3 regions of the Parvibaculum sp. genome follow, and region 1 is predicted to be linked to each of the others. Evidence: predicted binding sites of a transcription regulator. Region 1 holds the regulator's gene; each other region holds the start of a gene.
What was found. The regulator LexA, encoded in region 1, represses DNA repair genes until DNA is damaged. The targets are predictions, from matches to a motif close to TGTTCNNNNTGTGTTCNG.
Positions count from the first base shown of each region.

Region 2: a site for LexA is predicted at 2,902-2,919, ahead of KF719_RS08505 (adenosylcobalamin-dependent ribonucleoside-diphosphate reductase). Genes of this name have one in related genera too.
Region 3: a site for LexA is predicted at 1,165-1,182, ahead of recA (recombinase RecA). Genes of this name have one in related genera too.

Region 1 is NZ_JAHBYN010000001.1:7,201-13,706, forward strand. Features, by position in the region: gene KF719_RS00035 (ComEC/Rec2 family competence protein) at 1-1,465, shown strand, start outside; gene lexA (transcriptional repressor LexA) at 1,468-2,181, opposite strand; gene glp (gephyrin-like molybdotransferase Glp) at 2,302-3,513, opposite strand; gene moaC (cyclic pyranopterin monophosphate synthase MoaC) at 3,517-3,999, opposite strand; gene kdsA (3-deoxy-8-phosphooctulonate synthase) at 4,026-4,874, opposite strand; gene KF719_RS00060 (GNAT family N-acetyltransferase) at 4,923-5,432, opposite strand; gene trpC (indole-3-glycerol phosphate synthase TrpC) at 5,702-6,499, opposite strand; gene trpD (anthranilate phosphoribosyltransferase) at 6,492-6,506, opposite strand, start outside.
Region 2 is NZ_JAHBYN010000001.1:1,701,001-1,707,506, reverse strand. Features, by position in the region: gene KF719_RS08515 (crosslink repair DNA glycosylase YcaQ family protein) at 1-82, opposite strand, end outside; gene KF719_RS08510 (VOC family protein) at 82-519, opposite strand; gene KF719_RS08505 (adenosylcobalamin-dependent ribonucleoside-diphosphate reductase) at 533-2,866, opposite strand; gene KF719_RS08500 (lysophospholipid acyltransferase family protein) at 2,987-3,736, opposite strand; gene KF719_RS08495 (YdcF family protein) at 3,765-4,388, opposite strand; gene KF719_RS08490 (FtsX-like permease family protein) at 4,533-5,492, opposite strand; gene ftsE (cell division ATP-binding protein FtsE) at 5,485-6,144, opposite strand; gene KF719_RS08480 (MJ0042-type zinc finger domain-containing protein) at 6,351-6,506, shown strand, end outside.
Region 3 is NZ_JAHBYN010000001.1:602,267-608,772, reverse strand. Features, by position in the region: gene KF719_RS03185 (ATP-binding protein) at 1-1,096, shown strand, start outside; gene recA (recombinase RecA) at 1,233-2,321, shown strand; gene alaS (alanine--tRNA ligase) at 2,554-5,232, shown strand; gene KF719_RS03170 (NADP-dependent isocitrate dehydrogenase) at 5,229-6,458, opposite strand.

The sequences.
Region 1 (6,506 bases):
GCTGGTCGAACTGCGCGGCCGCATCGGCGCGCGCATCCGGCACGTCATCGGCGGACCGGCGGGCGCCGTGTCAGCCGCGCTGGTGACCGGCGAGCGCGCGGCAATCCCGAAAGCGGTTGCCGCCGATCTCCGGGCGGCGGGCCTTGCGCATGTGCTGGCCATATCGGGCCTTCACATGATGCTCTTCGGTGGCTCGGTTTTCTGGCTGGTGCGCGCCGGTCTGGCGCTGGTTCCCCGGCTGGCGCTGAACTACCCGATCAAGAAATGGGCCGCCGCCGTCGCGCTTGCCGGTGCGACGTTCTATCTGGCGATCTCGGGCGCCGCCATCGCCACCCAGCGCGCCTGGATCATGATCGCGTTGATGTTCGTCGCCATCATGCTCGACCGCCCGGCGCTCAGCCTCCGCAACGTCGCGCTGGCCGCAATCCTGATCCTGCTCTGGCGGCCCGAAAGCCTGCTCGGCGCAAGCTTCCAGATGTCTTTCGCCGCCGTCGTCGCGCTGATCGCCTTCTACGAGAGTGACCGCATCCGCGGCTTGACGTCGAGCCCGAACCGCATCGGCCTTGCCAACATGCCGCGACGGATCGGCGCCTATGCGCTCGGCCTCGCATTCACCAGCATCGTTGCGGGCGCGGCGACCGGCGCCATCGGTGCATTTCATTTCAACCGCATCGCCGTCTACGGCCTCGCCGGCAACATGGCCGCGATGCCGCTGGTCGGCATTGTCGTGATGCCGATGGCTCTGCTTGCACTGCTGCTGATGCCGCTTGGCCTCGATGCGCCCGCCCTCTGGATCATGGGCGCCGGCGTCGACGGTATGCTCACCGTCGCACATGAAGTGGCGAGTTGGGACGGCGCAGACAGTCTCGTTGCCGACGCGCCGCTCCATGCCTTGCTGCTGACGGTTTTCGGCGGCTTGTGGCTGGCGCTCTGGCGCGAAAGCTGGCGCTATCTCGGCCTGGCGCCGATGTTGCTCGGGCTTGCCCTTTGGGGCGCCGCACCGAAGCACGACATTCTGATCGATCGCAACGCGGCGCTCTTTGCGGTTCGCGGCGCCGATGGGCGACTGGCGCTCGGCGCCGCACGACCGGCCTATGCTGCCGAACAATGGCTCCGGCACGACGGCGACCGGCGCACTCCGCGCGAGGCGGCGCGTTCGCCCGATATGCTTTGCGATGTTGATGGTTGTGTCTATCGCGATGCAGGGCGGCCTGTGGTCGCTTTCGCAAAGACGCTCGACGCGGCGATGGAGGATTGCGCGCTGGCCGATGTGGTTATCGCGCAGGTGCCGTTGTCACGGCGCGCGCGGCGGGAGTGCGGCGCCGATGTCGTTCTCGACTATTTCGACCTTTGGCGGGAGGGTGCCACCGCGCTGACGTTCGACGAAGACGGAAAAATCATCGTCGCAACATCGCTGCAAATGCGCGGCAATCGTCCCTGGGTCCAGCGCAAACGAAAAAACTGAAATCAGTAGCGGCGCAGCAACCCGACCAGCTTGCCTTGCACCTTGACCCGGTCCGGACCGAAGATGCGCGTCTCATAGGCTGGATTAGCTGCTTCGAGTGCGATCGACGCGCCCTTCCGGCGCAGCCGCTTCAACGTTGCCTCATAGCCATCGACCAGCGCGACCACAATGTCGCCGCTTCCCGCCGTGTCGCAGCGCTGAATGAGAACCGTGTCGCCATCGAGAATGCCGGCCTCGATCATCGAGTCGCCCTTGACCTCGAGCGCGTAGTGTTCGCCCGTGCCGAGCAGATTGAGCGGTACACTGACTTGATGGCTTTCTTCCTGCAGCGCCTCGATGGGCGTGCCGGCAGCGATACGGCCCATCACCGACAGCGTCATCGTTTCGCCGGCCTCGCGCGCCGGGGCAAGATCGCGGCTCGTTGCCTTGGCCCGGCCGCCGCCCTCAATGACGCTGGGCGAGAAGCCCTTGCCGCGCATGGTCGCGAGGCTCGGCGACGCCGATTCGGGAAGCTTGAGAATTTCGAGCGCCCGGGCCCGATGGGCAAGACGGCGGATGAAGCCGCGTTCCTCGAGCGCTGTGATGAGGCGATGAATGCCGGACTTGGAACGCAGGTCCAGCGCCTCCTTCATTTCATCGAAGCTCGGCGAAACGCCACTCTCCTTGATCCGCTCATGAATGAACATCAGCAGCTCGTGTTGCTTGCGTGTCAGCATCGGCTCCGGTCTCTCCCTTTGCGCTCGCGACGCCACCGGGCGCCTCGGGAACAAAACAAAAACGACTGCGAACGTTCTAGTTTGGTTCTCAAGCGTCTGTCAAGCGCAATTGTGGATAAGTCAGGACCGAAGCGGCAAAACGGTAACAGAATCACCGGCTTGGGCGACAGGCGCCCCGACGGGCCGGATCACCAGGCATCCGGCGCGGGCAAGGACGGACAGCATCGAACTGTCCTGCCGATCGAAGGGCGTGGCGACGGGAAGCTCATGCGGAACGTGGTCAAGCGCCGCACGAATATAGTCTTCGCGCGGACCGTTGGCGGGGAGCGGTTTGCCGAGCCGCGCCAGCGTCGTGTGGAGCGCGCTGTCGCCGCCCTGCATGCGCGCGATGGCGGGCCGCAGAAAGAGCGTCGCGCAAACGAAGGCCGACACCGGATTGCCGGGCAGGCCGAACATCGGCAGCGGGCCGAGCCTGCCGAACATCAGCGGCTTGCCGGGACGCATCGCAACCTTCCAGAAATCGATGTCGAGACCGGCGGGCGCCAGCGCGCGCTGGACGAGATCGTGTTCGCCGACCGACGCGCCTCCGAGCGTTACCAGCATGTCGGCATCCGCCGCGCGCGACGCGACGGCGCGAATATCGTCTTCATTGTCGTGGGCGATGCCGAGGTCGAGCGGTATGCCGCCGGCTTCGGCGATCAGCGCGCCGAGGCCCGCATTGTTGGAGGAGACGATCTGGTTCGGACCGGGTTCGGTTCCCGGCGGCACGAGTTCGTCGCCGGTCGAGAAGAAGGCGACGACGGGACGCTTGTGAACGGCGAGCGTCGGCAGGTTCATCGCCGCGGCAAAGGCGATGTCGGCGGATGAAAGTTTGCGGCCCGCCGGAAGCCCGGCATCGCCGGTGCGGAAATCGAGGCCGGTGACACGCACATGCTGTCCGCGTTGTGCGGCTTCGTTGACAGTGACGGTTTCGCCGTCGCGCACAGTGTCTTCCTGGATGACGATGCTGTCGGCGCCGTTGGGCAAAGGTGCGCCCGTGAATATACGCACCGCTTCGCCGCGTCCGAGCATGCCGTCATACGATCCACCCGCCGGCACGGTGCCGATGACGCGGAGCCGTGCCGGTACGTTCGCAACGTCGTCGGCACGCACGGCATATCCGTCCATCGCCGAAAGATCGGCGGGCGGCTGCGTCCGCCGCGCGATCGCTTCCTCGGCGAGAACGCGGCCCGACGCCTGCGCCAGAGAAACGATTTCGGATTGCGTCGTTGAAAGCGCTGCCAGAATCCGCGCCCGCGCTTCTTCGACCGAAAGGAGAGGTTGCTGCGCCATCGGCTACTTCGCCTTGTAGGCGCCGGACTTGCCGCCCGACTTGGCGGTGAGGCGGATGTCGCCGATGGTCATGGCCTTGTCGACGGCCTTCGCCATGTCGTAAAGCGTCAGGCAGGCGACGCTGACGGCGGTGAGCGCTTCCATTTCGACGCCGGTTTGTCCGGTCACCTTCACGGTCGCGACGACTTCGACCGAAGCGTTTTTTGCATCCGGAACAAGATCGACTTCGACTTTCGTTATCGCCAGCGGATGGCAGAGCGGTATGAGATCGGACGTGCGCTTTGCCGCCATGATGCCGGCGAGCCGCGCCACTTCGAGCGCATTTCCTTTTTTCAATCCGTCTTCAAGAATGAGTTTCAGCGTTGCGGGCTTCATCGAAACGCGACCCTTGGCCGTTGCGCTTCGCGATGTCGCGGGCTTTGCCGACACGTCCACCATGCGCGCCGCGCCGGTCTTGTCGAGATGTGTCAGCTTCTTCTTCGTCATGGTGTTGCGTTCCCGCTGCGCGCGCTTCAGGCCACCGCGGCCCTGATCGCCTTGAGGCTGCGGAACAGGTCTTCGGCGCCCGCAAGCGGCAGACAGCTCGGTCCGTCGCAAAGCGCCTTGTCCGGGTCCGGATGAAATTCGAGGAAGACGCCGTCGGCGCCCGCCGCGACGGCCGATTTGGCGATGATGGGAACGCCTTCGCGCCGTCCGCCCGTCGATGCGCCGGCCGTGCGCGGGTCGGCGCCCGGTAGCTGCACGGCATGGGTCGCGTCGATGGTGACCGGTGCCCCCAACTTCTTCATTTCGGAAATGCCGAGCATGTCGACGACGAGGTTGTTGTAGCCGAAGGACGAACCGCGTTCGCAAAGGATCGTGAAGTCGGCATTCGTCGCTTCCTTGATCTTGGACAGAATGTTGCGGCAATCCCACGGCGCGAGAAACTGCGCCTTCTTGGCGTGCAACAACCCGCCGGCCTTGTGCGTCGCCCGCGCCGCCGCGACGACGAGATCGGTCTGGCGGATGAGGAAAGCCGGTAACTGCACGAGGTCGGCGACGGCGGCCACCGCTTCTGCCTGCTGCGCTTCATGGAGATCGGTGCAGATCGGAACGTTGAGGCGCTGCTTCACTTCGGCGAGCATCGCGAGACCCTTTTCGAGGCCGGGCCCGCGATAGCTCCTGATCGACGAACGGTTCGCCTTGTCGAAGCTTGCCTTGAAGACGAAAGGAAGTTCGAGCCGTGTCAGCACATCCTTCAGATGCGTCGCCGTTTGCATCGTCAGGTCGATGTCTTCCAGCACGTTGAGCCCGGCAATGCAGAAGAGCGGCTGGCCGTCGCCGATCGAGAGAGACCATTTGGGTAGTTGCAGGACAGTCATTTTCGGGCACCGTTGAAATTCAGGAATGTGCGGGAAGGCCGGTATAGCCTACAAATCGCGTCGCATGAAGCAGCGCCGTTCAAGTGGCAGCCCCATTTCTTCTTCGCGATAGTGCGCGAGGTAAAGGGCGGGCGTCCACTCGGCGGGGTCGAGAACGCGGAAGCCGCAGGCCGCATAGAACGGCCCGTTCCACGGCACGTCGATGAAGGTCGACAGCGTGACGGCCTTGAAACCGCGTGCCGCCGCCGCCTCGCAGACCCGTTCGACGAGACGGCGGCCGAGGCCCTGCCGCCCGTGATCGGGGTGTACGGACAATTCATAGATGTGGAGGTGCATATCGAGCGGCGCGGCGAGGATGAAGCCGACCGGCTTGTCGTTCTGCGTTGCGACGAAAACGCCTGCGGCACGGGCAACGGATTCGACGAAACGCAATTCGGCGACGTCGTCGACATCGATTTCGCCGATGTCGGCATTTGCAAAGAGCGCACCGGCGGCACGCTCGATATCTGCAAGGAGCGGCAGGTCGTTGGCGCGAGATTGTCTGATTTCATAGGTCATCTGGTATTCCGGATTCCGGCGAACATGACAGAATGACACGGCACCAGCGCACCGGGGATAAGAGGCCGGAATGGGGTATCTGGATACCTCATTTGGCCCGACTGTCATCGAACTGTCAAAAAACTGTCACAACCCATTTTCCGGCTGCCGGATGAGGCCGCCGGAGCGGGGATAAGTTCCGTAGCGCGACAGGCCGGCGGCGGGGATAAGTCAAACTTATCCCCGTTTCGACGCTGCAGCGCACAAAACGCCCGCGATTTATCCCCGGTTTATGCGGGACCGGCCAGCAACGCGCGCGTCGCTGCCTCCACATCGGCCTGGCGCATCAGGCTCTCGCCGACCAGAAACGTCCGTACACCGACTTTCGCGAGCCGCACGAGGTCGGCCGGCGTGAAGATGCCGCTCTCGCCGACGATGAGCCGGCCGGCCGGGACGAGAGGCGCCAAACGCTCCGTCGTTTCGAGCGTCGTCTCGAAGGTCTTGAGATTGCGGTTGTTGATGCCGAGAAGCGGGCTCTTGAGGGCAAGCGCGCGTGTCAGCTCGCCCTCGTCGTGAACCTCGACCAGCACATCCATCTTCCAGCCGAAAGCGGCGTCCTCGATCTCGCGCGCCTGCGCGTCGGACACGGCGGCCATGATGATGAGGATGGCGTCGGCGCCCATCGCGCGCGCCTCGGCAACCTGATAGGCGTCGTACATGAAATCCTTGCGGATGACCGGCAACGAACAGGCGGCGCGGGCGGCGGCAAGATAATCAGGTGCGCCCTGAAAGGACGGACCATCGGTCAGCACCGACAGGCAGGCCGCGCCGCCGGCTTCATAGGCGCGGGCGAGCGCCGGCGGGTCGAAATCGGCGCGGATCAGGCCCTTCGACGGGCTGGCCTTCTTGATTTCGGCGATGAGCGCATATTTGCCCGAATCGATCCGTAAACGGAGCGCTTTCTCAAAACCGCGAACCGGCGAGGCCGCGCGCGCTGCCGCCTCGACCTCGGCGATCGGGTGGGCGCGTTTGGCGGCCGCAATTTCGTCGAGCTTGTAGGCGCCGATCTTTTCGAGAATGTCAGCCATTGGCCGG
Region 2 (6,506 bases), 1.7 Mb from region 1:
GAGATGCCGCCATGCTCAGCGCGTGGCGTTCGAGAAAGAGCCGCCGCGCATCGGCGTTGGAAATGAGGAGCGGTGCCGGCATCAGATATGCGAAAGGCCGGGCTTGTCGCGCGGCTCGTAGACGAGTTCGAGTTTCAACCCGTCGGGATCGGCGAACATCACGGCGTAGTAGCCGTCGCCATATTCGGGGTAGTCGGCGGGCGGATCGAGAACGGTCGCGCCGATTTCGATCAGCAACGCATGCAGCCGGTCGACATCGTCGCGGCTTTCGGCGATCCAGGCGACGTGGTGCAGGCCCGGCGAATAGCGGTCATGGATGCGGGCGGCGTTCGGCCCTTCGGCCTTGAAGATGCCGATACTCGGCAGCCGGTCGGGCGCCTCCGTATGCTCCCAGTCGAAGCCGCGCTCATCTTCGCGCAGGCGGCGATAGCCCATGTAGCCGAGCACCGCGTCGTAGAACCAGGCGGATGCCCAGGGGTCCTTCACCGTCAGGTCGATGTGATGGATGAAACCGCGCATCGTCACACGCGTCTCAACTGCATTTCGAGAAGCCGCAGGCGGTGCAGGTTTCGCAGCCTTCCTGCCGCACCATGCCGCGCTCGCCGCAGCGCGGGCAGCCCTTGAGCCGTGTCACCGTCGGGTCGCCGCCTTCGCTCGGCGGGCGCTCGCCGGCCACCGCGCGCAGGGCTTCCGTTACCGGCCGGCCGTCCTTCGCCGCAATGAAGCCGGTGTCGATCATGTGCTGCTCGATCACCTCGCCGATGGCGGCAAGCAAGCTCGGCACATAGCGGCCCTTCATCCATGAGCCGCCGCGCGGATCGAACACGGCTTTCAATTCCTCGACCACGAAGGTCACGTCGCCGCCGCGGCGGAAGACGGCCGAGATCATGCGCGTCAGCGCCACCGTCCAGGCGTAGTGCTCCATGTTCTTCGAGTTGATGAAAATCTCGAAAGGACGCCGCCTGCCATCCTGCAATATGTCGTTGATCGTAATGTAGATCGCGTGGTCGCTTTCGGGCCATTGCAGCTTGTAGGTGAAGCCCGGCAGTACCGTTTCGCGCTCCAGCGGCTTCGACATATAGACGACGCCGTCCTTCTCGTAGATTTCATGCGCGGCGGGCGCGGCAAGCGGCAGCGCCGGTTGCGCGGCTTCCGTTGTCTCGGGCTTCGGCGCTTCGTCGAGCGCCAGAACCGAGCCGCGCACATCGCTCGGGCGATAGGTCGTGCAGCCTTTCAGGCCCATCTCATAGGCGGTCGTGTAGATATCCTTGAACGCATCGAAGGAAATATCGGCGGGCACATTGATCGTCTTCGAGATCGAGCTGTCGATAAAGTCCTGCACAGCAGCCTGCACGGCGATGTGGTCGGCGGGTGCCAGTTCCTGCGCGTTGACGAAATAATCCGGCAGCGCCGTCTCGGCGCCGAAAATCTCGTGGAATTTTTCGACCGCATAGTCCTCGACGCGTTCCTCGCGCCGTGTGCCGTCGGGCAGCAGCACTTTTCGCGTGTAGCTGTAAGCGAAGACCGGCTCGATGCCCGACGAGACGTTGCCGGCGAAAAGCGAAATCGTGCCGGTCGGCGCGATCGAGGTAACGAGCGCGTTGCGGATGCCGTGTTTTGCGATGGCGTCGCGCACATCCTTGTCGAGCGTTGAAACGGTCTCGCCGGCGAGATAGGCGTCGGCGACGAAAAGCGGGAAGGGGCCTTTTTCCTTCGCGATGTCGACCGAAGCGAGATAGGCGGCGCGCGACAGCGCTTTCATCCAGGTCCGGATCAGCTTCAGCGATGCCTCCGAGCCGTAGCGCGCGCGGCACATGATGAGGGCGTCGGCGAGCCCCGTCACGCCAAGGCCGATGCGGCGTTTGGCCTGCGCCTCGTGGCGCTGCCCGGGCAGCGGGAATCGCGACACGTCGACCACATTGTCCATCGCGCGCACGGCCACATGCACCAGATCGGCAAGCTCCACCTCGTCGATGCGCGCCTTGTCGGTAAAGGGCGCCTTCACCAGCGCGGCGAGATTGATCGAACCGAGCAGGCAGGCGCCGTAGGGCGGCAGCGGCTGCTCGCCGCATGGGTTGGTCGCGTGGATCGTCTCGGCGTAGTAGAGATTGTTGCGCGCATTGATGCGGTCGATGAAAATGACGCCGGGTTCGGCCCAGGCAAAGGTCGCGGCGGTGATCTTGTCCCACAGCGCGCGCGCCTTCAGCGTCTTGTAGACCGTGCCGCCGAAGGCGAGATTCCAGTCGGCATCCGCCTTCACGGCCGCCATGAAGGCATCGCTGACCAGCACCGAAAGATTGAACATGGTCAGGCGTCCGGGCTCGCGCTTGGCGTCGATGAAGGCCTCGATGTCCGGATGGTCGCAAGCCATCGTCGCCATCATCGCGCCGCGCCGCGCGCCCGCCGACATGATGGTGCGGCACATCGCATCCCACACATCCATGAAGGACAGGGGGCCGGACGCGTCCGCGCCGACGCCGAGCACCGGCGCGCCTTTCGGGCGCAGCGTCGAGAAGTCGTAGCCGATGCCGCCGCCCTGCTGCATGGTCAGCGCGGCTTCCTTCAGGTTCTCGAAAATGCCTTCCATCGTGTCGGGGATTTCGCCCATCACGAAGCAGTTGAAGAGCGTCACGTCGCGCCCCGTCCCGGCGCCGGCGAGGATGCGGCCGGCCGGCAGGAAGCGAAACCCGGCCATCGCCTCGCGGAAGCGCGCGGCCCAGGCCTCGCGCATTTCCGGCGCCTCGACCTCGGCCAGCGCGGTGGCGACGCGCGCCCAGCTGTCCGCCAACGTCAGGTCGGCAGGCGTCCCGTCCGCCTTGTGCAGGCGGTATTTCATCTCCCAGATCTGTTCGGCGATGCTCTTCATGGGGGCAGCCTAGGCGCGGCTCGGGCGCAAATCAATGTTCTTGGTTTGTACGTAATTTATCCACAAGTCAGCCTAAACCAGGATATTGAAAAACATAATAAATCGGCGTTTTCCCCGGTTTCAGCCTGTAGTGACGGGATGTTTTTCCACAAGGGCTCCGGCGCGTCCGGATTCAGCGAGAAGACGTGCCGCCGCCGCTTCGACGCGGGTCTCCAGCGTCTCCATGAAGCTCTTGCGGTCGAGGCCGGCCGGGATCGGCTCCAGAAACTCGACAATGATGGTGCCGGGGTGGCGCAGGAAGCCGCGCCGGCCCCAGAAGAGGCCGGAATTGACAGCGGCCGGCACGCAGTCAATGTCGAGCTGCCGGTAGAGCGCGGCGACGCCCGGCTTGTAGTCGAGCTTGCTGCCCGGCGCGCTGCGTGTGCCTTCGGGGAAAATCACGATCGGGCGCTTTTCGGCGAGTGCCGCCTTGCCCTGCGCGATCAGGCGGCGGATCGCTTGCGATGCGGCCCCGCGGTCGATGGCGATCATGCGTGCCTTCTGAGCGTACCAGCCGTAAAAGGGAATCCACAGGAGTTCGCGCTTCAGCACCATTGCGGGGCGGTCGAGGATCGCCGTCATGGCGATGGTGTCCCACATCGACTGATGCTTGGAGGCGACCAGCACCGCGCCCTCCGGCAGTTTGCCCCGCACCTCGTAGTTCGTGCCGGCGAGGACGCGCAGCAGCCAAAGCGTCGTGTGCGACCACCAGCGGATCGCGCCATGGGTGAAACGGCGCGGCAAGAAGAGGGCGGGCGTGGCGGCGATCACGGCGACAACCGACATCGCGTAGAAGGTAAGATTGAAGGCGGCAGACCGGAGCCAGAGCAAGGTCGGGATCCTCTATGCGGAAGGCCGTTCAGGACGGCATGGAAGACTGGCGATAGGCCAGCGCGAGCAGAAACTTGGTGTATTCGGAGACCAGCAGCCGTGTGGTGCCCGGATAGGCCCACCAGCCGTCGAGATGCAACGTGTCCTGGAAAACCGGATAAGCGACGATTTCGACCGCCGGCATGGCGCGGCGCAGTTCCAGCCGCGCGCGGGGCAGGTGGTAGGTGCTGGTGACGAGGATCACCGAGCGGTAATCGTTTCGCCGGACCCAGTCGGCGGTCTCGGCGGCGTTGCCGATGGTGTTCTCGGCCATGCGCCCGAGATCGACGCAGCAGTCGAATTTTTCAGCGTCGCCCGGTACGATGTTCTTCAGCGATATGGGCGTCACGTCGGGATGCACACCGGTGATCAGCAGCCGCATGCCCTTGCCCTCGTCGAGCAACCGGTAGGCGACGGTAATGCGGTCGGGTCCTCCGGTCAGCGCGACAATGCCGTCCGCCACGGGCACATCGGCGGGCGGTGTACGATCGAGTTCGGCGGTGAAGAGAAAGAAGCCGCCCGCATAGGCAACCGCGAGCAGCGCCGCAAGACCCGCCCCGATGCGGACAATGCCCCGGTTCCTGTCATCTCGTGGCGCGTCGCCGGCCTTCATGCCCGTACCCGTCTCATCGGTTGCGCTGTCTGGTTTTGCGTGCCGGCCGTTGCCGCCGGCGCCATGTCGAAAATGGCAGCCTAGCATACCCGCTTGGGGCCAAGGTATGGCAAGGCGAACACGGGAGCGCCCTCAAATGTCCGTTCAGAGCATCCGTTCGAGGCTGCGCATGACCGTTATCCGCGCCGTCGCGACGGCAACGGCCGCAGCTGCGAAAGGAACGGCGGCCAGCACCGGATAGTGCTCGGGCTGAAGCCCCGATATCGGGACCATGAACAACCCGTCGCCGCTGCCCGTCAGGTTGAGGACCAGGAAAGTCGCGACCGAAAGCGCCAGCCCGATCAACCCGCCGCGAAAGCCGAGATGCAGGAAGTGCCGCTGCACTTCTGCGGCGATAAATCTGTCGCGCGCGCCGATCAGGTGCAGGACTTCCACGACCTCGCGGTTCGCCGACAGCCCGGCGCGCGTCGCAAACGTCACGATGGCGATTGTGGTCGCGGCGACGGCGGCGAGAATGCCGTAAGCGAGAAAAATGGCGGCCCGCGCCGCGCGGCGCAGCTCGGTGCGCCATTGCCGGTGTGTGTCGAGCGTTGCGCCCGGCGCGGCGGCGGCGATGACGTCGGCGAGCGCGGCGAGATCGGGCGGTGCCGCGGCATCGATGCGAATGTCGACGAGGCGCGGCAGCGGCAGGTCGCCGGTCACATTGCCTGCGCCGAGCCAGGGTTCGAGCATTGCCTCGGTGTCGGCGCGGGAAAGCGCGGTTGCCGAAAGAACGCCCGGCGTTCCGTCGAGCACGGCCATCACGGCGTCGATCTGTTCCTCCGGCGGCGTGTCGGGCGAGGGCTTGATCTGCACGGTGAGCGCGCCGGCGAGATCGCTCGTCCAGTCGCTGGCCACACGTTCGACCGAGAGCGCGGCGCCGAGCGCGAGGCTGGCGAGGAAGCACATGGCCGCGATGACCAGCACCAGCGAAAGCCCGGTCGCGCCGGCGGCCGGCATCACGCTTCGGGTCTCGACCAGCAGGCCGGCAAGGGCGGCGCCGAAACCACGCGGCTCGCTGTGAAAGGTCGGCGCCGGGTCTGGGCGGCGGGGGGTATCAGCCACGGATCGTCAGCCCTCCCTTGTGCAGCACCAGTTCCGGCGCGCCCGCCGTTTCGACCAGCGCGCGATCATGGGTTGCGATCAATACCGACGTGCCGAGGCGGTTGAGTTCGACGAAGAGGCGCAACAGGCGCTGACCCATTTCGGGGTCGACATTGCCGGTCGGTTCGTCGGCCAGCAACAGGTCGGGTTGCGCGACGACGGCCCGCGCGATGGCGGCGCGCTGCTTCTCGCCGCCCGAAAGCGTCGGCGGCCGGGCGCTCATGCGGTCGCCGAGTCCGACCCATGCGAGGAGTTCCTCGACATCGGCCCTGTAGCTTTCCTCGCCCCGGCCCTGGATTTTCAGCGGCAGCGCCACGTTCTCATAGGTCGTCAGGTGATCGAGCAGCCGGAATTCCTGAAAGACGACGCCGATGCGGCGGCGCAGCGGCGGCAGCTCGGCGCGTGGCAGCGTCGCAATGTCCTTGCCGAACATCGTGATCAGGCCGCGCGAGGGCCGCGTCGCCAGAAACATCAGCTTCAGCAGCGAGGTCTTGCCGGCGCCCGACGGCCCGGTCAGGAAATGGAAGGAGGCCGGCGCGAGGTGAAAACTCACGTCGCGCAACACTTCCGGCCCCATGCCGTAGCGCATGCCCACATTTTCGAAGCGAATCATGGCAGCGACGGTATCATGGAACCGCGGCGCCCAAGCAGACCGGCGACGCGAAAAACGGCGTCCTGCCTCGCCTTTCGAGCTTTTGACCGCATCTTCTTAACGCGCCTTTAACCATGGTGCGGCTTTCAATAGGCTTGTGGAAATGCGGATCGTGGCCGGGCGCGCTACGCTCCGATCGCGGCCTGTTTTCTTCAATGCCAAATCGAATGTCCCGGATGATCATTACCTGCCCGTCCTGCTCGACGCGATACCCGGTGGAGGCTTCGTCCTTCGCACCGTCGGGACGGAAAGTGCGTTGCGCCAAATGCGGCCAGAGCTGGCATCAGGCGCCGCCCGCCGATCTCGATGATAGCCCGCCCGCC
Region 3 (6,506 bases), 600 kb from region 1:
TCTGCTGACGGCGATCATCGGCTTTTGCGATCTGCTGCTGGCGCGCCACCAGGCGGGCGATCCATCTTTTGCCGACGTCGTGCAGATCAAGCAGAACGCCAACCGCGCCGCCAACCTGACGCGCCAGTTGCTGGCCTTCTCGCGGCGGCAGACGCTGCGCCCCAAGGTGTTGTCCCTGACGGATGCGCTGGCCGAACTGCAGAACCTGCTGGCGCGGCTGCTCACCGAAAAGGTCGAACTGAAGATCGTGCATGGCCGCGATCTCGGCCTCGTCAAGGTCGACCAGAACCAGCTTGAGCAGGTCGTCATCAATCTCGCCGTCAACGCGCGAGACGCGATGCCGGACGAGGGCGGGCGTCTGACGATCCGCACCGCCAATGTGTCGGAGGCCGACAGCCGGGCGCTCGATCACGCGCTGATGCCGCATGGCGAATATGTGCTGATCGAGGTTGCCGATACCGGCCACGGCATTCCGAAGGAAAATCTCGGCAAGATTTTCGAGCCGTTCTACACGACCAAGGATCCCTCCAAGGGCACAGGGCTCGGCCTCTCGACGGTCTATGGCATCGTCAAGCAGACGGGCGGCTTCATCTTCCCCTATTCGACGGTCGGCAAAGGCACGACCTTCCGCATCTATCTGCCGCGCTATGTCGAAACGGCGGCCGACCGGAAGCAGGAGGAAATCTCGCTGGCCGCCGCGCCGCCGGAGCCTTCCGATCTCACCGGCAAGGGGACGATCCTGCTGGTCGAGGACGAGGACGCCGTGCGCACTTTTGCGGCGCGGGCGCTGGCGACGCGCGGCTATGAGGTGCTGCAGGCCGAGAGCGGCGAGGCGGCGCTTGCGGTGGTCGATGCCCATGAGGGCCGTATCGATCTCGTGGTGTCCGACGTCGTGATGCCCAACATGGATGGGCCGACCATGGCCAAGGAGCTGAAGCACAAGCTGCCGGACACGCCGATCATCTTCGTGTCCGGCTATGCGGAGGATGCCTTCGCCAAAAGCCTCGATCCCGAACAGGAATTCCACTTCCTGCCCAAGCCCTTTTCGCTGAAGCAGCTTGCGGCGGCCGTCAAGGAAGTGATGAACGCGAAATGACGGAACTTCCAGCGAACACGTTCTAGATAATATAACAAGATCAACAACTTAAAAATTCCATTGCTACTGAGAACAAAACCGGTACATTAACCGCATTGCGCGACTCGGCGGGCAATGGAATAAGGGGAAACCGGTCATGTCAAAGAATGTTGTGAGCCTCGTGAAAGACGATTCAGACAAGAAGAAGGCGCTGGACGCCGCTCTCAGCCAGATCGAGCGGTCGTTCGGCAAGGGCTCCATCATGCGGCTCGGCAAGAACGAGCAGATCGTGGAGATCGAGGCGATCTCGACCGGATCGCTCGGCCTCGACATTGCGCTGGGGATCGGCGGCTTGCCGCGCGGCCGCGTCATCGAAATCTACGGGCCGGAATCGTCCGGCAAGACCACGCTGGCGTTGCAAACCATTGCCGAAGCCCAGAAAAAGGGCGGCGTCTGCGCCTTTGTCGATGCCGAACACGCGCTCGACCCGATCTATGCCCGCAAGCTCGGCGTGCAGCTCGACGAATTGCTGATTTCCCAGCCCGATACCGGCGAGCAGGCGCTCGAAATCGCCGACACGCTTGTGCGCTCCAGCGCCGTCGATGTGCTGGTGATCGACTCGGTCGCGGCGCTGACACCCAAGGCCGAACTCGAAGGCGAGATGGGCGACAGTCTGCCCGGCCTCCAGGCGCGGCTGATGAGCCAGGCGCTCCGGAAGCTCACCGCCTCGATTTCCAAGTCGAACACGATGGTCATTTTCATCAACCAGATCCGCATGAAGATCGGCGTGATGTTCGGCAGCCCCGAAACGACCACCGGCGGCAATGCCCTGAAATTCTATGCCTCCGTCCGGCTCGACATCCGCCGCATCGGCGCGATCAAGGAGCGCGACGAGGTGGTCGGCAACCAGACCCGCGTCAAGGTCGTCAAGAACAAGGTCGCACCGCCCTTCAAGCAGGTCGAATTCGACATCATGTATGGCGAGGGCATTTCGAAGACCGGCGAGCTTGTCGATCTCGGCGTCAAGGCCGGTATCGTCGAGAAGTCCGGTTCCTGGTTCTCCTACAACAGCCAGCGCATCGGTCAGGGCCGCGAGAACGCCAAGCAGTTCCTCAAGGACAATCCCGACATGGCCGCCGAAATCGAGGCGGCGGTCCGCCAGAATGCCGGTCTGATCGCCGAGCAGATCATGCAGGCGGAACCCTCCAGCGAGGATGACGACGGCGATCTGGAGGCCAGCGCCTGAACCCCGTGTTTCTCGTTTCCTGATGAGAGCCGAAGCGGCGCCGGGTACCCTCCGGCGCCGTTTTCATTTGTGCCGTTTGGCGGGCCATTCTGGACAGTCGGCGGGGCGGCAGGTAAAAGCTCGGGGCGCTGGATTTTTCCGGATAATCGGGGAATAAACGGGCGAATGGCGGGCTTTTCGGTCGCGCTGTTCGCGGATATTCCCGAAGCCCGATTGCGAGACCAACGAAACCATGGCCGGCCTCAACGAGATCAGAGCGAAGTTCCTGGAGTTCTTCCGGACCGAGGGCCACGAGGTTGTCGCCTCGGGGCCGCTTGTGCCGAACAACGATCCGACGCTGCTCTTCACCAATGCCGGCATGGTGCCGTTCAAGAACGTCTTCACCGGCCAGGAAAAGCGCCCCTATGTTCGCGCCGCATCGTCGCAGAAATGCGTGCGCGCCGGCGGCAAGCATAACGATCTCGACAATGTCGGCTACACGGCGCGGCATCACACCTTCTTCGAGATGCTCGGCAATTTCTCCTTCGGCGACTACTTCAAAGCCGAGGCGATCGAATTTGCCTGGCGGCTGGTCACGGCCGAATTCGGGCTGCCGAAAGAGCGCCTGATCGCGACCGTCTATGCCGAAGACGACGAGGCGTTCGGCCTGTGGCGGAAGATTGCCGGCCTGCCGGAGAGCCGCATCATCCGCATTCCGACATCCGACAATTTCTGGTCGATGGGCGATACGGGCCCGTGCGGACCCTGCTCGGAAATCTTTTTCGATCACGGCGACAAGATTCCCGGCGGCCCGCCCGGCAGCCCGGATCAGGACGGCGACCGGTTCATCGAAATCTGGAACCTGGTGTTCATGCAATATGAACAGCAGGCCGACGGATCGCGCCTCGACCTGCCCAAGCCCTCGATCGACACCGGCATGGGGCTCGAGCGCATGGCGGCGGTGCTGCAGGGCACGCATGACAATTACGCGACCGATCTGATGCGCGCGCTGATCGTCGCCTCGGCGGAGGCATCGAAGAGCGATCCCGATGGCCCGCATACGGTGAGCCACCGCGTTATCGCCGATCATCTGCGCTCGTCGTCCTTCCTGCTGGCCGACGGCGTGATGCCGTCCAATGAAGGCCGCGGCTATGTGCTTCGCCGCATCATGCGCCGCGCCATGCGCCATGCGCAGCTTGTCGGCGTCGCCGAGCCCCTGATGTGGCGGCTGGTGCCGGCGCTCGTCCGGCAGATGGGCGATGCCTATCCCGAGTTGCGCCGCGCCGAACCGCTGATCACCGAAACGCTGAAGCTCGAGGAAACGCGCTTCCGCGAAACGCTGACGCGCGGGTTGAAGCTGCTCGACGAGGAAATCGAGAAGCAGCAGGGCAAGGGCGTGCTCCCCGGCGACGTCGCCTTCAAGCTCTACGACACCTACGGCTTTCCACTCGATCTGACGCAGGATGCGCTGCGCTCGCGCGGCATGAGCGTCGACCAGACGGGGTTCGACGCGGCGATGGCGAAGCAGCGCCAGGATGCGCGCGCCGCATGGTCGGGTTCCGGCGAGAAGGCAACCGAGGCCGTCTGGTTCGAGCTTCGCGAGAAGCACGGCGCGACGGAGTTTCTCGGTTACGAAACCGAGAATGCCGAGGGCAAGATCGTTGCGATCGTTGTCGACGGAAAGCCGGTCGATGAAATCGCGGCCGGCACGGAAGCCGCGATCATCGCCAACCAGACGCCGTTCTATGGCGAGTCCGGCGGGCAGGTCGGCGACAGCGGTGTGTTGTTCACGTCCGGCGGCGCGGAGTTTCCGGTTTCGGACACGATGAAAAAGCTCGGCGACCTGCATGTGCATATCGGCAAGCTCGCGCGCGGCAATCTCAAACTCGGCGACATTGTCGAGATGCAGGTCGACAGCGCCCTGCGCACGGCGACGCGCGCCAATCACTCGGCAACGCATCTTGTGCATGAGGCGCTGCGGCGTGTGCTGGGGGCCCATGTCACGCAGAAGGGCTCGATGGTCGGGCCGGAGCGCCTGCGCTTCGACTTCAGCCATCCGAAGCCGATGACGGCGGCGGAAATCGCCGAGGTCGAAACCATCGTCAATCGCATCGTCCGTCAGAATGTCGAGGTCTCGACGCGGCTGATGACGCCCGAACAGGCGATCGAGGCCGGTGCGCTGGCGCTGTTCGGCGAGAAATATGGCGACGAGGTTCGCGTGCTGGCAATGGGGCACGACGAGAACAACGACAATGGCGTCTATTCGGTCGAGCTTTGCGGCGGCACGCATGTGCGCCGCGTCGGCGACATCGCGATCTTCAAGATCGTCAGCGAGAGCGCGGTCGCGTCGGGCATCCGCCGCATCGAGGCGCTGACGGGCGAGGGCGCGCGGGCCTATCTCGTCGAACAGGACCGGACGCTCAGGGAAGCCGCCGGCGCGCTGAAAATTTCACCGGAGGATTTGCCGGCGCGCGTCGTCTCGCTGATGGAAGAACGCAAGCGGCTCGAACGCGAACTGACCGAGGCGAAAAAGAAGCTTGCCATGGGCGGCGGCTCGGGCGGCGGCGCGGTGGAAACGCCGGTGCAGGAGTTTGGCGGCGTCAAGCTCGTCGCGCGCAAGCTCGACGGCGTCAATCCGAAGGATTTGCGCGGGCTTGTGGATGACGCCAAGAAGCAGGTCGGGTCCGGCGTCGTCGCGTTCGTTGCCGTCAGCGAAGATGGCAAGGGCGCGATTGCGGTTGGCGTGACGGCGGACCTGACGGCGAAGTTCAACGCCGTCGATCTGGTGAAGGCCGGTTCGGCCGCGATGGGCGGCGCCGGCGGCGGCGGGCGGCCCGACATGGCGCAGGCCGGCGGTCCCGATGGCGCGAAGGCCGATGCCGCGCTCGACGCGGTGCGTGCGGCCGTCGGCGAGCTCGCGGGCGCGGCTTAGGCGAGGCCCTGTTTCGCCAGCGCCTTGTCGAGGTTCTCGGCCACCTTGTCGAGGAAGCCTTCCGTCGACAGCCATGATTGTTCCGAGCCGACCAGCAGCGCCAGGTCCTTCGTCATGTAGCCGCTCTCGACCGTCGAGACGCAGACTTTTTCGAGCGTCGCTGCAAACTTCGCCAGCGCATCGTTGCCGTCGAGCTTGGCGCGATGCGAAAGGCCGCGCGTCCAGGCGAAGATCGAGGCGATGGAGTTGGTCGAGGTCTCTTCGCCACGCTGATGGGCGCGGTAGTGGCGCGTCACGGTGCCGTGTGCGGCTTCGGCTTCCATGATCTTGCCGTCCGGCGTCAGCAGCACCGAAGTCATCAGGCCGAGCGAGCCGAAGCCCTGCGCGACTGAGTCCGACTGCACGTCGCCATCGTAGTTCTTGCAGGCCCACACATAACCGCCGGACCATTTCATCGACGAGGCCACCATGTCGTCGATCAGCCGGTGCTCGTAGGTGATCTTCGCGGCGTCGAAGTCGGCCTTGAATTCCTTCTCGTAGATCTCCTGGAAGAGATTCTTGAAGCGGCCGTCATAGGTTTTCAGGATCGTGTTCTTGGTCGAGAGATAGACCGGATATTTGCGATCAAGGCCGAATTTCATGCAGGCGCGGGCGAAATCCCGAATGCTGTCGTCGAGATTGTACATGCCCATCGCGACGCCGCCGGACGGGAAATCGAAAATCTCCTCCTCGATCGTGTCCTTGCCGTCTGCCGACACCCACTTCATCGTCAGCTTGCCCTTGCCGGGGATCAGCATGTCGGTGGCGCGGTACTGGTCGCCGAAGGCATGACGGCCGATGACGATGGGCTCGGTCCAGCCGGGCACGAGACGCGGGATGTTGCGGCAGATGATGGGCTCGCGGAACACCGTGCCGCCGAGAATGTTGCGGATCGTCCCGTTGGGCGATTTCCACATCTTCTTCAGCTTGAATTCCTCGACGCGCGCCTCATCGGGCGTGATGGTCGCGCATTTGACGCCGACACCGTGCTTCTTGATTGCTTCGGCGCTTTCGACCGTCACCTTGTCGTCGGTGGCGTCGCGATGCTCCATGCCGAGGTCGTAATAGTCGATATCGAGGTCGAGATAGGGGAAGATCAGCTTGTCCTTGATCATCTGCCAGATGATCCGGGTCATCTCATCGCCATCGAGATCGACCACGGGGTTTGCGACTTTGATCTTCGGCATGGGGGGTCCTTCAAGACGTGTAACGGGCGGGGTGGGCAGGCGCGAAGC